DNA from 2 places in the Lactobacillus sp. B4007 genome. Region 1 is predicted to be linked to the other one. Evidence: riboswitches for the same ligand, from Rfam matches in the RefSeq annotation. Region 1 holds a riboswitch; the other holds the start of a gene.
The links. Region 1 has a riboswitch for thiamine pyrophosphate ahead of J3U54_RS07125 (ATP-binding cassette domain-containing protein). Riboswitches for the same ligand answer to the same signal wherever they lie in the genome.
Positions count from the first base shown of each region.

Region 1 (7,369 bases):
ACAGCGCTTACATTAATTCCCTTGTACTTAAACATTGCTAAAAGATGCGATTTACCGCAAATTCTACCAGTTACCTTAATCGGAATGGGAGCCAATATCGGGGCCGCATTTACTCCGTGGGGTAACCCACATAACATTTTTCTTGTTAGCAAATATTCCGTCACTGCATTAGAATTTTTCTCATGGTCACTGCCATACCTGCTTGCAGCTGTCGTGATTACTTTCATCATTTTTCACTTTATCCCACAGAAAAAAATTCCCGTTCAGGATATCAAACAGATTAATATCAGCATACGCCCAACTGTGATCACTACCGCAGTTTTTGCTTTATTCTTTTTGGGTGTTTTCAAAGTTATTAACGTTGCAATCCCAATGATTGTAGCAGCTATCTTAGCTTTAATAATTAATCCGCGCATTTTGTTAAAAATCGACTATGCCTTGCTGCTAACCTTTACTTGCTTCTTTATCTTTATTAGCGATATCCAGCAGATTCCAATGATTGTTACCCTGATTCACACCATGGTCAACTCTGAGACATCTACCTACTTTACTTCTATTATCTCTAGTCAAATCATTAGCAACGTTCCAGCAACCATTTTAGTCGGTAAGTTTACTACATTTGCCAAAGCCCTCTTTTTGGGATCAAATATCGGTGGCTTCGGTTCACCAATTGGTTCTATGGCCAATATGCTTGTTTTAAAAACTTTTACTCAAAATGCAACTGTTTCCCGCAGTGAATTTTTCAAAAAATGGCTATTAATGCAATACGCCGGTTTAATCATCTTGACACTAATTGGCTGGGCATTGATACTACTATAAAACTTAATAATTATTAAAGCTTTACCTGCAAATGCTGCTAAAGCTTTTTTTAATACTCAAGTTTAACTTTATCAGTTATAATTGAATAAACATAAGGAGGAAAAATTATGTCAAATTCAACTTGGTTAATAATAATTATTGCGATTATTGTTATCCTGCTCATCGCAATTTATATTGCAATCTATAACGGCTTACAAAAAGCTAAAGTTTACACTGACGAATCTTGGAGCCAGATTGATGTGCAATTAAAACGGCGCAATGATTTGATTCCTAATTTAGTTGAAACTACTAAGGGTTATGCCAAGCATGAAAGTGAAACTCTGGAAAGAGTTGTTCAATTGCGGAACCAGTTGACTGCTATTCCAAGTGATGATCATGCCCAAACGCTAAAGGTTTCTAACCAAATTTCTGATACTTTGAGATCAATCTTTGCTTTATCGGAAAATTATCCTGATTTAAAAGCTAACCAGAACTTTGCTCAACTGCAGGAAGAATTAACCAACACTGAAAATAAAATTGCTTATTCACGGCAACTTTACAATTCATCTGCAGCTCTTTACGATCAAAAGTTGTTAACTTTTCCTTCCAATATCGTTGCTAATATCCACGGATTCCGCAAAGTTGATTACTTACAAACGAGTGAAGCTGAAAAAGAAGTACCTAAAGTTAAATTTTAAGCAATAGGTCAATTTTATGTTATTTCAACAAATTGCCAGCAACAAACGCAAAACTACTGGCATCTTGATTTTATTCGTCATTATTCTCGCCTTAGTTGGTGCCGGATTAGGTTTTATCTGGGGCAATCGACCTTTATTAGGAGTAATTATTGCGCTTATTTTTAGTGCAATTTACATGTTAATTGTCTTGCCTAATCCCGCTAATATGGTTATGAGTCTAAATCATGCCCAAGAAATTCATGAACAAGATAACCCCGTTTTATGGCACGTTGTTCAAGATATGGCGCTAGTCGGCAAAGTACCAATGCCACGCGTTTTTATTATCAATGATCCTAGTCCTAATGCTTTTGCAACCGGCCGGGATCCAAACCATTCTGCAGTTGCCGTCACCCAGGGCTTACTTGACATGATGAATCGCGAGGAACTTGAGGGCGTTTTAGGTCACGAAATCTCACATATTAGAAATTATGACATCTTGGTTTCCACTATTGCAGCCGTACTGGTTGGCGTCATTTCATATTTATCAGGCATTGCTAGTCGCTATATTTGGTGGATTGATGATGATCGCGACAGTGATAACGATAATGGCAATACTATTGTCGTTATTTTCAAAATCGTGGCGATCATTTTTGTACTTATTTTAGGCCCTATTTGTGCCAGTCTTGCTCAGATGGCTTTATCACGCAACCGTGAATATTTAGCAGATGCTTCTTCAGTTGAGTTGACCCGTAATCCTCACGGTTTGATTTCTGCTTTGACAAAAATTGACGGTTCTGACCCCATGAAAGCTGCTGATCCAAGTAGTGCTGGCATGTATATCGAAGATCCGCTACGTAAGCGGCATGGTCTTACCCACTTATTCGACAGTCACCCGCCTACAAGTGACCGAATTAAACGTTTGGAAAAAATGTAACTTAAAAAGGAGCGCTCTGCAAAATAGTCCGCTCCTTTTTTGATAAAAATATTGCTCTTACTTTAAATTGATATTGGCCTGTCTAAACAGTTCTGCACGCATTTGTACCGGCGTTTCATGGTAATATTCATTAAATTTTTTGTAAAAGAACGATTTACCGTTATAACCGACCCGCGCAATGATTTCTTTAACCGAAATGTCAGGTCGAGCAAGCAAATTGCGTGCCTCCTGCATCCGGCGTTCATCAACATGTTCAACAAAGCTCTTACCAGTTTTTTGCTTAACTAAACTGGAAAAGTAATTCGGGTTGAGTCCAAAGTGTTCTGCTGTTTCATTTAAAGTAATATCAGTATAGTTTGCATCAATGTAACGTTCTAACGCCGTTTGCGCAAACTTATGTTGATTAGCTGGCGCTGTTTCCAAGTCTTGATTTCTAATTGCCGTAATCACAAGTATTCGCAATTCTGCGGCAATAATACTGCGCGTAAAAAGATTGTGGTTTAAATATTCATCAATAACTTTTTTCATTAACTGACTCGGGCGCGACATTTGTGAGCAGCGCAAACTTAATAGTCTCTTAGTTTTGAGGATCTGAACAAGCTGTTCGGCTACTTTTTGTTCACGTGAATTGAGCGTTGTTTTTTCTCCCAAAAAATCAGCGCAATTAACCTTTGAACTAAATTCTAATTTGACCAAAAGATCATTTTTCCCTTGTTTTTCGACCTCATAGCCACATTTTTCTTGCAAAAACAGCAAATTACCCGCTTTTAAAGTTAAGTTTTGTCCGTTAATTTTAGTTTTTGCCATGCCTTCAGCTTCGTACAAAATTGTGGGATTGCTGGTTTGGTACCGGTGAATGCCCGTATTATGATTTTCAAGGTAAACCCTAAACAGGTTAAAGGCCTTGTTTCCGGGCTTTAGCCGGACTTCATTCGTATCCACATTAGTTGAATCCAATACACTTGCCAAATATTGTTCTAGCTTAACTGCTGCCATGATGTCACCTTCTAATTAGTAATTTATTTTCATAATTTTATTATATAGCAAAAAGCGCCGCTATTTATATGTTTTTAATATCTGTGATAGAAGTTGAGCCTTAAGTGCTATTAACGACGCCTAATTTGCCGCAACTAGACAAGAAAATTGCTTTTATGTATAATTGACCTGAAATATTGGGGTGCCATCTTGGCTGAGAATATACCCACTGAACCTGCTATGGATAATGCCAGCGAAGGGAAAAGCATCGAATTTTAACGTCGCCTGGCATTATGCCATGGCGACTTTTTTAGATTGGTTAAAAAATTGCTGAAAACTAAAAACCTTACTTTTTCATACGATGAAAAAAAGCCTATTTTGCAAGATGTTAATCTTAATATCCCGACGGGCAAATTTTCCTTATTAATCGGGCCAACAGGTTGCGGTAAATCGACGCTATTAAAAATTTTAGCTGGCCTTTATCCTAAATATGCTGGTAAAGTTAGTGGAACTATCGATCTTAATGGGCTTAAGAGTGCAATGATGTTTCAAAATGCTGGCGAGCAATTCACAATGGCAACACCGCGTGAAGAGATCATTTTTGCACTTGAAAACCTGGAAATTGACCGTGAGCACTACTCAAAACGATTGCAAAAAGCAACTTCTTTTGCCCAGATCGACCAGCTGCTTGATCAAAAAATCAATACTATGTCTGGCGGTGAGCAGCAACGAGTAGCTCTTGCTGTTTTAATTGCAATGGATGTCGATCTTTTTCTGCTTGATGAGCCTTTTGCAAGTTGCGACCCTGCTGCCCGCCAATTTTTAATTAAAAAGTTGGCTCATCTTCGTGACTTAGGAAAAACAATTATTCTAAGCGACCATGTTCTAGCCGATTATGAGGGTATTTGTGACTGTTTGTTTAAATTTACCGGTCACCAGGTTACTGCCTTAAGCACTGCCGAAAAAAAGCAGCTTCTTCGGCAAAATGACCACCACGAGCATTATTCTTTTGCCCTACCAACTAATGAAACAAGCTGCTTTGAACTTACTAATACCTTAATTAAGCAGAACCGGTTACTGCTAAAACAGGAGCACCTAAAGATTGTGGCAGGCAAAGCCACCCTAATCACTGGCCCTAATGGCGTGGGGAAAACATCGCTTTTCAATGCGCTAACCAAAATGCTCACATACACTGGTAGCTTGACTTACCGCCAAAAAGAAATTCGCAACTTACGCATGCGAAAATATTTGCGTCAAGTCGGGCAGATATTTCAAAGTGCAAGTGATCAATTTATTAACGTTTCCGTTGAAGATGAGCTTAACCTAAGTAAAAAAATGCGCACCAGCAACTTTTATTCTGATCAAAAAATTGCAAAAGAGGTGAAAGACCTTGATCTTGACCAGACACTAGACCAAGTCGTCTACTCACTTTCGGGCGGTCAACAAAAGAAATTACAAATTTTATTAATGCTAATTGCTGATCAAGACGTTTTATTAATTGATGAACCCTTAAGCGGCTTAGATCACGAATCGGCACAAAAAGTAATGGGTCTGTTGCGCGAAAGCCAGGAAAAAAGAGGGCAGACACTTCTGATTATCAGCCATGAACTAACTAATTTGGCAGATTGGTGCGATTACCACCTTGTATTTGACCAGCAACAATTAACATACGTAGACAAGTGAGGCTAGTTATGAATCCCAGTTTTAAATTCTTTGTCGCTTTAATTATTTCGGTTGAAATATCTTTTAAAACCAGTCTAATTACCAATGTGCTAATTATCGGCTTTTGCACGTGCTATTTACTTTACTGCCACATGAAAGTTAAAAATCTCCTATTAACTTTTACCGTGCCGTTAATTGCGGCCTTTACCGTGTTTGCCACACTCTACTGGTTTGCACCTCAGCCCAATTTAACCAACGCTTTAAGTCTTTCTAGCAGAATCTACGTCTATACGCTGACAATCTGCTGTGTCGCCCAAAAAACTAGTGCCGAAGAATTGGCACGTTCATTTGAACAGAATTTTCATTTACCTAGCAAATTCGCATACGGGGTCCTAGCAGCACTCAACATTATTCCACGCATGCAAACTGCCGTTAAACAAATTCGCACAGCGGCAATGATGCGTGGTGTTTATCTTAGTTTTTGGTCTCCCATTCTCTATTTTAAGGCTATCCTAGTCGCGCTTAATTCGGCCGAAAACTTGGCACAGGGAATGGAATCGCACGGCTTTCGCGAAGATGCCAAGCGCTCTGTCATCGTAGCTGTTCCCGTTAAACGCAGCGATTGGCTATGGGCTGCTGGTCTTTTATTAGCCACTAACGTTGCCTTATTTACATTAAAATAATAAAAGAGCAGCAGTGATGTTTTAACCACCACTGCTGCTCTTTTTAGCTAGAGTTTATTGCGCCAAAGTATAACCTTCGACTTTTGCCTTAATTCCTTTATCAGTGCTAAAGAAGATTTGCGGTTGATTCTCGGTATAATAACGCTCTGAAAAGACCAATTCACCATCATTTAAGAAGAACTCAATCGAACTCGTATCAATGAAGATATGCAGTTTTAAGCTTGCGCTAGTCTGGAGATTACCATAGCGTTTATCATCCCCATCAGGTTTATCAGCGCGGATAACCGTTACTTGCCCAGTTTTTTTATTCCAAGTTAATGAAACCAAATCTTGCTGTTTGCTCTCGAGCGTAAAACTAATTTCATTACCCGACCAAGATGACGTATTGGCTTCAAAAAGCAGTTCACAATGCTGCGGATCCGGCGTCGTGACCTCAAGGGATGTTACCACTCCCTCTTCAGCCATAATTTTTTCAGTTCGCAAACTCATTAATTCAGCAATCGGCTTCATATACAAATGACCAGAAGCATAACTTAATTCCCGCGGAACTGTCAGCGCACCCGACCAGCCGTCGGCTTGTTCCGGGAAGTTGGCATTCCACATATCCATCCAGCCAATTAAAATCCGCCGATGATCTGGAGCAAGCATTGTTTGGGCTGCATAAAAATCATGTCCATGGTCTAATTCTGTAAACGCCCCGTGAGCAAATTTGTTCTGCTGATAATCCATTTTGCCACTAAAATAGCCTGTTTGAAACTCGTTTAAAAAGCGTAAACCATCGGGTTCGATGCCTTGCGGCGAACACAATAAAATGTCGTGGTCTCCTAGTGTAAATAAATCGGGGCACTCCCACATAAAGCCCTCTTGCGCACTAGTTTGTGCATTAGCAATTGGTCCCAAATATTCCCAGTCGAATAAATTTTCAGAGCGGTAATTTAACGCCCGTCCTAAGCCATTTGCCGCCTGACTGCCTAAAATCATGTAATAGTACTTGCCTTGGCGCCATACCTTCGGATCACGGAAATGCTGCGTATTATCAGCCGGAGCAGCAGCAATGATTGGATTATGAGCATCTTTTTTAAAGTGAATGCCATCATCGCTATATGCAATATTTTGCGTTTCAGTAAACTGCGTATGATCATTCAGGTCATGATATTGGTGCCCTGTATAAATCAAATACAGCCGACCATCTTTTTCAATCGCGCTACCTGAAAAACAAACATTTTGCTCGTCATCTGGTGCTAGAGCAATTGGTAATTCTTCCCAGTGCACTAAATCGCGACTGCGATAATGTCCCCAGTGCATCGGCCCTTTTTGTGCGGAATAGGGATAATACTGGTAAAAAAGGTGGTAATAGCCTTTAAAAAACGAAAAACCATTTGGGTCATTCATCCATCCCCCCGGCGTAGAAACATGATACTTGAGGCGATAGCGCTCATTGGTAACTTTAACAGCTTCAGCCATTGCAAATTCCTTTCTAATCTAGCGGAATATCTTAATCACTGTCATTAAAACAAACTTTTTCATGTGATACAAACAATACAAAAGAGGCGCAGAAAAACTGTCCTCTTTTTGCTTAAGAATTATTTGTTTAATTTAATCATCAAGTTCCTGTGGCTTACCTCGGTTGCCGTATTTTT
Region 1 covers NZ_JAFNPA010000004.1:43,423-50,791, reverse strand. Annotated here, with positions in the region: gene J3U54_RS07145 (SLC13 family permease) at 1-819, shown strand, start outside; gene J3U54_RS07140 (LemA family protein) at 927-1,496, shown strand; gene htpX (zinc metalloprotease HtpX) at 1,513-2,409, shown strand; gene J3U54_RS07130 (AraC family transcriptional regulator) at 2,467-3,405, opposite strand; TPP riboswitch at 3,573-3,663, shown strand; gene J3U54_RS07125 (ATP-binding cassette domain-containing protein) at 3,700-5,067, shown strand; gene J3U54_RS07120 (energy-coupling factor transporter transmembrane component T family protein) at 5,076-5,729, shown strand; gene J3U54_RS07115 (glycoside hydrolase family 32 protein) at 5,784-7,193, opposite strand.

Region 2 (7,369 bases), on a different contig from region 1:
ATGAGGATGTCACTCTTTGGCACGAACGTGATATTTCGCATTCAAGTGCCGAACGAATTATTTTGCCTGATACCACGATTGGCATTGATTATATGTTAAATCGGTTTAACCGAATTTTGACCAATCTTGATGTTTTCCCCGAAACCATGCTCAAGAATATGGATAAAACTTATGGCTTAATTTATTCACAAAGACTGCTGCTTAAACTAATCGATGAAGCAGGGCTTTCTCGTGAAGACGCATATGATATGGTGCAAAAGCTGACAACTAAATCTTGGAATGAAGGAATTTCATTTAGAAAATTAGTTGAGAACAGTAAAATTATGAATTATCTTTCAGTAGATGATGTTGCGGATGCTTTTGATTACCACTATCACTTGCGTCACGTTGATGATATTTTTAAAAATGTCGGTTTAGAATAAAGTAGGTTAAATCTTTGCACTCATCGTGTTAGCTCTTACTAGCAGTATGAGTGCTTTTTGCGTCCGGCAGTTTAACTCTTTTTGTTTAACCACTTAAGCAAAAAAAGTGACCACTTGAGAAAATAAACTGGCTTTTAAAAATTAATTAGCGTTTAATAAAAATATCAGATGAAAGGCAGGTGAGAATCTTGAAGGTGAAAATTGAGCTTGACCCAGAACAAGAAGAACCGTCAGTGACCATTCATGCACGGGAATTGTCCCCCGAAGTGGAACAAATTTATCGTCAATTGCAAGAATTGGATGGACGACCTGATCAGCTTGAGTGTCATAAAGATGAATTAACCTATTATGTAAATCTAGCGGATATTTTGTTTTTTGAAACTGAGGGGCGGCAGGTAATCGCGCATACGAAAACGGAAGCTTTTACTGTCAATTACAAACTTTATGAATTAGAAAATTTGTTGAGCAGCCAATTTATGAGGATTTCAAAATCAACAATTTTAAATTTAAAACAGATCTATGCGTTAACAAGGTCAATTTCAAATTGTCAGGTTCACTTTCGGGATTCATATAAAACCGTCTATGTATCGCGCCGCTATTATCACAGTTTAAGTGATCGATTAAACGAGAGAAGGTCATCATAATGAGAAAACAAAAAATTAAGGAAATACTTTGGGGCATTGGGTTAGTTGCTGCAGCAGTCTATATTGTTATGAACCAAATGCACCTTTTATCATTTCATTTAGGCTTAGGAACAATTTTTTGGACAGCCGTTTTTGGCATTTTACTGATTAATAGCATTGCAGGTAAAAGCATTTTTGGAATGGTTTTTTCAGTAACATTTTTACTAATTGTTTATGCTGGGCCGCTTCATATTACTAAAATTGTCCCGTGGACCTTATTACTGGCTGCATGTTTGGTATATGTTGGCTTATGCCTGATTTTTGCTAAAGGTTGGCGTCGTGATACGCTATTTCGCATTAATCATCACCAGAATAAATATGACCAAATCTGGGAAGATGGTGAGTTTAAAACGACAGGTAATAACTTTTCTTCTAGAAGTAGAGATGAAAATGACCGCAATATTGTCATTAATCAGCGTTTATCTGAGGTCTCACGTTACGTTCATTCACAAAATTTAGAAAGTGTGACGATTAATTCTACTTTAGGTGAAACTAATGTTTACCTTGATTCTGCTAAGGTCGCTGGTGATACGGTGGTCATTAATCTGAATGCTTCAATGAGTGAAGTAGTAATTTATCTGCCATTATCTTGGCGAATAGAAGATCATTTAGCAGCTGTTTTTGGTGAAGTTGAAATCAATGGTACTTCTACCGGCGGTGGTCCTAAAGTGCTTTTGCAGGGATCAAGCAAATTTGGTGAAGTGACGATTAATTATGTTTAATGAGATGAGCAAAGACCTACTTAAAAACGTGGCCGCTGATCGTATGATTAAAGAAATGGTGGGTAAATTTTCCCAACATCAACAAAATTACTTTTTAGCGGGAAAAACGATTGGGACCAGCACCTATTGGATTAACGACTTTCATCCAACTGCTCTTAATTTTGCTGCTTATCTTTCACCTAAAATAACCTTAGCTGAACAAGAACGGCTCTTTCAGCAAATGATCGAAGAACTAGAGCAAGTTGCTCGCAAGAAGCAAAAGAAAGCCCTAATTACTTATGATTATGCTCCGCAACTAGTCTTTAATACTCTGGCCAAGGACAATGGCTTTCACTTAATTAGAACCACAGTTATGCCCAAGATGCCTTTATCTTCAGCTTTAGAGCAGACCAAAGCTATTAAAATTGCAAGTGATTTTGAGCTCTTAAGTCTGACCGCTTTGAAAAAATGTCCAGAACAATTAGCGGAATTAGCGCGACAAAGTTATGCCGATTACCAAGAAAATCACCGGGCTAACCCAGTGGCTGATCTTTCTTTAGAAAGGTGGCAAGAAGTTATTTATGCCGATCAGTTGCTAGATGCGCCACTAGTTTTAAGAGTAAAAAATCAGCTTGCTGCCTACTCTTTTACCTTTGAAGATCATCCGCATGAATTAACGTGGGGCTGGATGGGAGCAGTAAAACCAGAACTACTAGATTTTTTACAACAACGGCAATTAAGCTGGGCGCAAGCAAAATATCAGACTTTAACTGGTGAATTTGACTCAACAGATAAGTTGGCAACTAGAACTTACCGTAATTATGCCTTTGAACTGTGTCCGGTCTATGAAACTTATTTAAAAAATGTGTAAATAAGAATATTAGGGCTAAAGTAATATGAGACAGTAGTTAATTATTTAAAATTAAATCAATAAAAAACTCCGCTAATAAACGGAGTTTTTGTGTGCTTAAAATAGCGGGCAGTTTTAATGCTGCCAATTAGTGTTTAGCATTGCGGCCACAGTTTCTGCAATATTATCGCTTTGTGCAATCATTGAAATAACAGCGGCGCCGGCAGCTTTAGTGCTTGCAATTTGGGGTAAATCTTTTTCTGTAATACCCCCAATTGCAACAATTGGACGGTCAGTTTGTTGGACCAATTTTGTCAGTCCAGCAATTCCAATTTCTGGATCAGCATCATCTTTAGACTGAGTAGCAAAGATGGGACCACTACCGTAATAATCAATTCCGCTAATATGATCCGCAAGACTTATTTCAGCACTTGTTGAACAAGAATAACCGACAATCATTTTTCCTTGCACATCTTTTATTACCCGGGAAATATCTTCATCGTCTTGTCCAACATGAATTCCTTCGGCACCAACCTTCTGGGCAAGTTTAACATCATCATCAACGAAGAAAGGAACATGGAATTTTTGGCAAAGTTCATGAAGTTCTTTTGCCATTGGTAAGCGGTCATCTTCGTTTAACGTTGACTTTGGCCCTTTATCACGAAACTGATAAGCAGTGATACCTGCTTTTAAAGCTTCTTCGACTAATTCAGGTAAAGTCTTTCCGGCTGGCAAGTCTTGTGTCCCGCAGACGAAATATGCGGTTAATTGTGTTGCGTTAAATTGAGCCATAATCTCCTCCTAATCTACCTTAACCCAATGATTAAGTGGTCCATGACCGTGACCAACCTGAATCGTTTGTTCAATCGCCTTGGTGACATACTGTTTGCCGATTTTAATTGCTTCACTGAGAGTATGGCCCAGAGCTAATTGAGCAGTAATGGCGGCTGCAAGAGTATCACCAGTACCGTGAGTCCTGTTAGTGTGCGTCCGTGGACTGCTAACCCAAAAGTCGGTACCATCTGCTAATAAAGCGTAATCGCGCACAACTTCAGCGTTAGAATGTCCGCCTTTAATAAGCACGTTTTTTACACCCATTTTTTGCAAGCTTCGTGCTAATTGGGGATATTCTTGTTCACTAGTAGCCTTAATTCCGGTAAGAGCTTCTGCTTCAGGCAAGTTAGGCGTAATGAGGTTAGCTAGCGGCAATAGTTCATTTTTAACGGTGGCAATAGCATCTTGGCTAAGAAGAGGTGCTCCGCCTTTAGCCACCATAACTGGGTCGATGGTTACCGGACCAAAGTCATATTTTTGCAGATTAAGAGCTACTTGATGGACGTGCGCTGCATCTCCCAACATACCCGTTTTACAAGCCTTAATCTTAAAGTCTGAGGCTAATGACGCAAATTGGGCATCGACCATTTCAAGTGGTAATAAAAACGAGTCTTGGACTCCGAGCGTATTTTGGGCAGTCACAGCTACAACCACCGCTGTCCCAAAAACATGTTGCATCTGAAAAGTTTTTAGATCCGCCATAATTCCGGCTCCACCACCGGAATCAGTCCCAGCAATGGTCAAAACTTGGGGAAATGAATTTAGTTCTTCTGTCATTATTGCTAACCTCCTTAATCAAATTTAGCAATAGCTGTAATCTCGGTTTCTTTGACTTTAGCTAAATAATCCATCAAATACATGCTAAATGTTCCAGGGCCTACTTCAGGATGATCATTAACGAGCAATTCTCCAGTAGCTGCAAAAACTAGGCAAGCTGTTTGCGCAGCTTCAAAAGAATTATCGCAGACGGCCGCAAAGGCGGCAACAATGCTTGAGAGCATGTCACCTGAACCAACGTGTGCCTGAAATAGCGGGGTACCATTGTAAACATGAGCGATATTTTGGCCATCGCTAATTGTGTCTGTTACGCCACTGGCAATAATTGTACAATGCAATTTTTGCGCAGTTTTACGCGTAATTTCGTCAAGATCGCCACTGCCTGAACCCGCATCAATACCTTTGGCATTCCAGGCAAAACCACCTAAAGCGGCAATTTCACCAGCGTTACCACGAATGATTGTAGCTGGGAAAGCTTCTAGCAATTTTTGTGCGGTTTGCAGGCGGTAATTGACTGCGCCAACGGCAACGGGATCAAGGACAACCGGTTTTTGAGCTTGCGCGGCAAGTAGCCCCATTTCTTTCATTTGCATAATTTGCAATTTAGTCAAAGTCCCGAGGTTGATGGCAATGCTTGATGCCATCTGAACCATTTCTTCGACCTCAGCAATTTCCTTACTCATGATAGGCGAGGCACCCAGCGCATTTAAGCCGTTAGCGACATCTTGAACGGTCACAAAATTGGCGGCATTAAGGACAATTGGATTAGTTTCACGTAATTTAGCTAACAGATCTAGTTTCATAATCTCTCCTTTAAAAATCTCCTGCGCCGATTTCAGGTCAATAAAAAAGCTTTGACATATTTGTGTCAAAGCATAAGTGGATTTTGACACGTTCCTACGCAAGAATTAGCTTACAGGTTCAAAGGGTCTGGCTATCCGCCATCTCAGCCTTCAAAAAGGCACCCCTCGTGTTATCGGTTTCAATTATAGCTACTTTTGCTGGGCAAGACAATAACTAATTTAACCGAATTGCTGCAGTGACTCGACTAAGGTAAACTAACTACTAAAAAACACGCAACTATTAATTGGGCGAGGGAGATAATAATGACTGAATTTACGGCACAATTGCGTTATGCGGCAAAGGATCTGTGGAAAAAAAGCATGGAGCAGCCCTTTGTTAAAGAGCTGCAAAGTGGCCAATTGCCATTGGCTACTTTTCGGTTTTACTTATTGCAAGACAGGTACTATTTAGCTGAATTTAGCAAAATTCACCGGCTAATGGCAAAGAAAACTACTAGTCAAGAAGTGCAACGATTCTTGCTGGCAGGTGCCCAAGATTTGCAAGAATGTGAAATAACGATGCAGCAACATTTTTTAGCGGAATTAAAAGTCACATCCAATGAGATTAAAGAAACTGACGCAGCGCCAACGGCGTATGCCTATGTCAATCATCTGTTTAAAACGCTTGAAAAAGATGGCCTTGTACCTTGTGTCTGTGCCATTTTGCCTTGCTACTGGCTTTACCAGGAAATTGGTCAAGCATTGGCGCAAACGGGTTCACCGGTTGCACTTTACCAGAAATGGATCGAGACCTATGATAGCGACTGGTATGACGTCAATGTTAGTCGCATGTTAAAGTTGACCAATGACTTAGCTGCGCAAGCTTCAGAACGAGAGCGTGGGCAGATGCAGAAAGCCTTTGTGCGCAGCAGCTATTATGAATGCCGGTTTTGGCAAATGGCGTATGAGCAAGAGCAGTGGCAATAGTTTTCTGCCTTAAAGAATTTTTTTAATTAAAAAAGCCTAGCTTCACTACAAATAGCAAAGCTAAGCTTGGAGAGCGCATAATAATTAGCGCTTGATTTGAACGAAAAATATAGTAAGAGAGTTCTTAATAATAGATTTTGGCCACGCGCTCGACTAAATTAGTGCCATATTCAAAGCCATCGGCAGCAATTTTAAGTGTGTTAGCTGTTTGATCTTGTTTAAATGCTAATGGCTCTTGGTTGTCTAGCCAAGCGATATGGTCAATTTTTTGTTTTGCAAAATTAGTGAAAACTAATTCACGTGCCTGTTCGCCACCTAGAACGACGTTGCTGTTGCCAATATTTCCTAGGTCATCAACAAATAAGTAATTACCTTTAATAAAATCATGGTCATTAGAAATAGTGGAGTAGGTTGAATGCTCATAATTATTGGTATGGTAAATTGCTTCATGGTTGATAGCCATCCATTGACCAACTAGTTCGATTAGTGAACGACAGTGGATATTCAGTGAACCATCAAATTCTGGTCCAACATTAATTAATAAGTTAGCGCCGACCTTGCGCGTCCGGCAAATTTGCTCAATTAACTGGTGCCCAGAAAGATAATTAAGGTCATTTTGGGCATTGCCCCAGTGTTTATTGAGTGTTAGCGAAGTTTCAGCGGCTAAATAGCGTTGGTTTTGAACATGCTTAATTGCAGTTGGATTGCCACGCTCAAATGTTAATACGTCAACTTCTCGACCTTCCGTTACGCCTTGTTTTTCTAGTCCGGTATTATTGGTAATAATGGCATTAGGTTGTAATTGCCGAATTTCTTGGTAAAGCAAATCTTCTTGCCAATCTGCATGTGGCTTATCCCAATTACCATCGAACCAGAAACCACCAATTTCGCCGTAATTAGTGCATAAAAGTTTAATTAGTTGACGCATTTCGGCTAAATAGCCGTTAAAGTCGTCGCGGTACTTAACGTTATTCCAATCATAAGTAGCGTAATAGATAAAGGGAGCAATCTTTTGCCGGTGGCATTCATCGGTAAAAATCTTGATAACATCTTTGTGAAATGGGGTATGGACGCTGTCAAAGTTATTAATATTCTTGGTATCAAAGAGGTAAAAGCCATCATGATGTTTGGCAGTAAGAACAATATACTTAAAGCCGCACTTCTTAGCTAGTCTAACTAAGCTGCGAATATTTTCTTCTTTTGGGTTGAATTCATTAAACGCCGCCTGATAGGTCGAAATATTTAAGATGTTCTGTGACCATTCGCCCTTGGCAAATTTAGAGTAGAGTCCCCAATGGACGAAAAGGCCAATCCCCATTTTTTCAAAATTGCT
Region 2 covers NZ_JAFNPA010000001.1:499,464-506,832, reverse strand. Annotated here, with positions in the region: gene purB (adenylosuccinate lyase) at 1-422, shown strand, start outside; gene J3U54_RS02415 (LytTR family DNA-binding domain-containing protein) at 611-1,066, shown strand; gene J3U54_RS02410 (LiaF transmembrane domain-containing protein) at 1,066-1,827, shown strand; gene J3U54_RS02405 (hypothetical protein) at 1,820-2,677, shown strand; gene thiE (thiamine phosphate synthase) at 2,792-3,451, opposite strand; gene thiD (bifunctional hydroxymethylpyrimidine kinase/phosphomethylpyrimidine kinase) at 3,458-4,267, opposite strand; gene thiM (hydroxyethylthiazole kinase) at 4,282-5,070, opposite strand; TPP riboswitch at 5,145-5,246, opposite strand; gene tenA (thiaminase II) at 5,374-6,036, shown strand; gene J3U54_RS02380 (alpha-L-fucosidase) at 6,161-7,369, opposite strand, start outside.
Region 2: it holds a riboswitch for thiamine pyrophosphate, as region 1 does, so the genes downstream of both, thiM (hydroxyethylthiazole kinase) here and J3U54_RS07125 (ATP-binding cassette domain-containing protein) in region 1, are expected to answer to the same signal.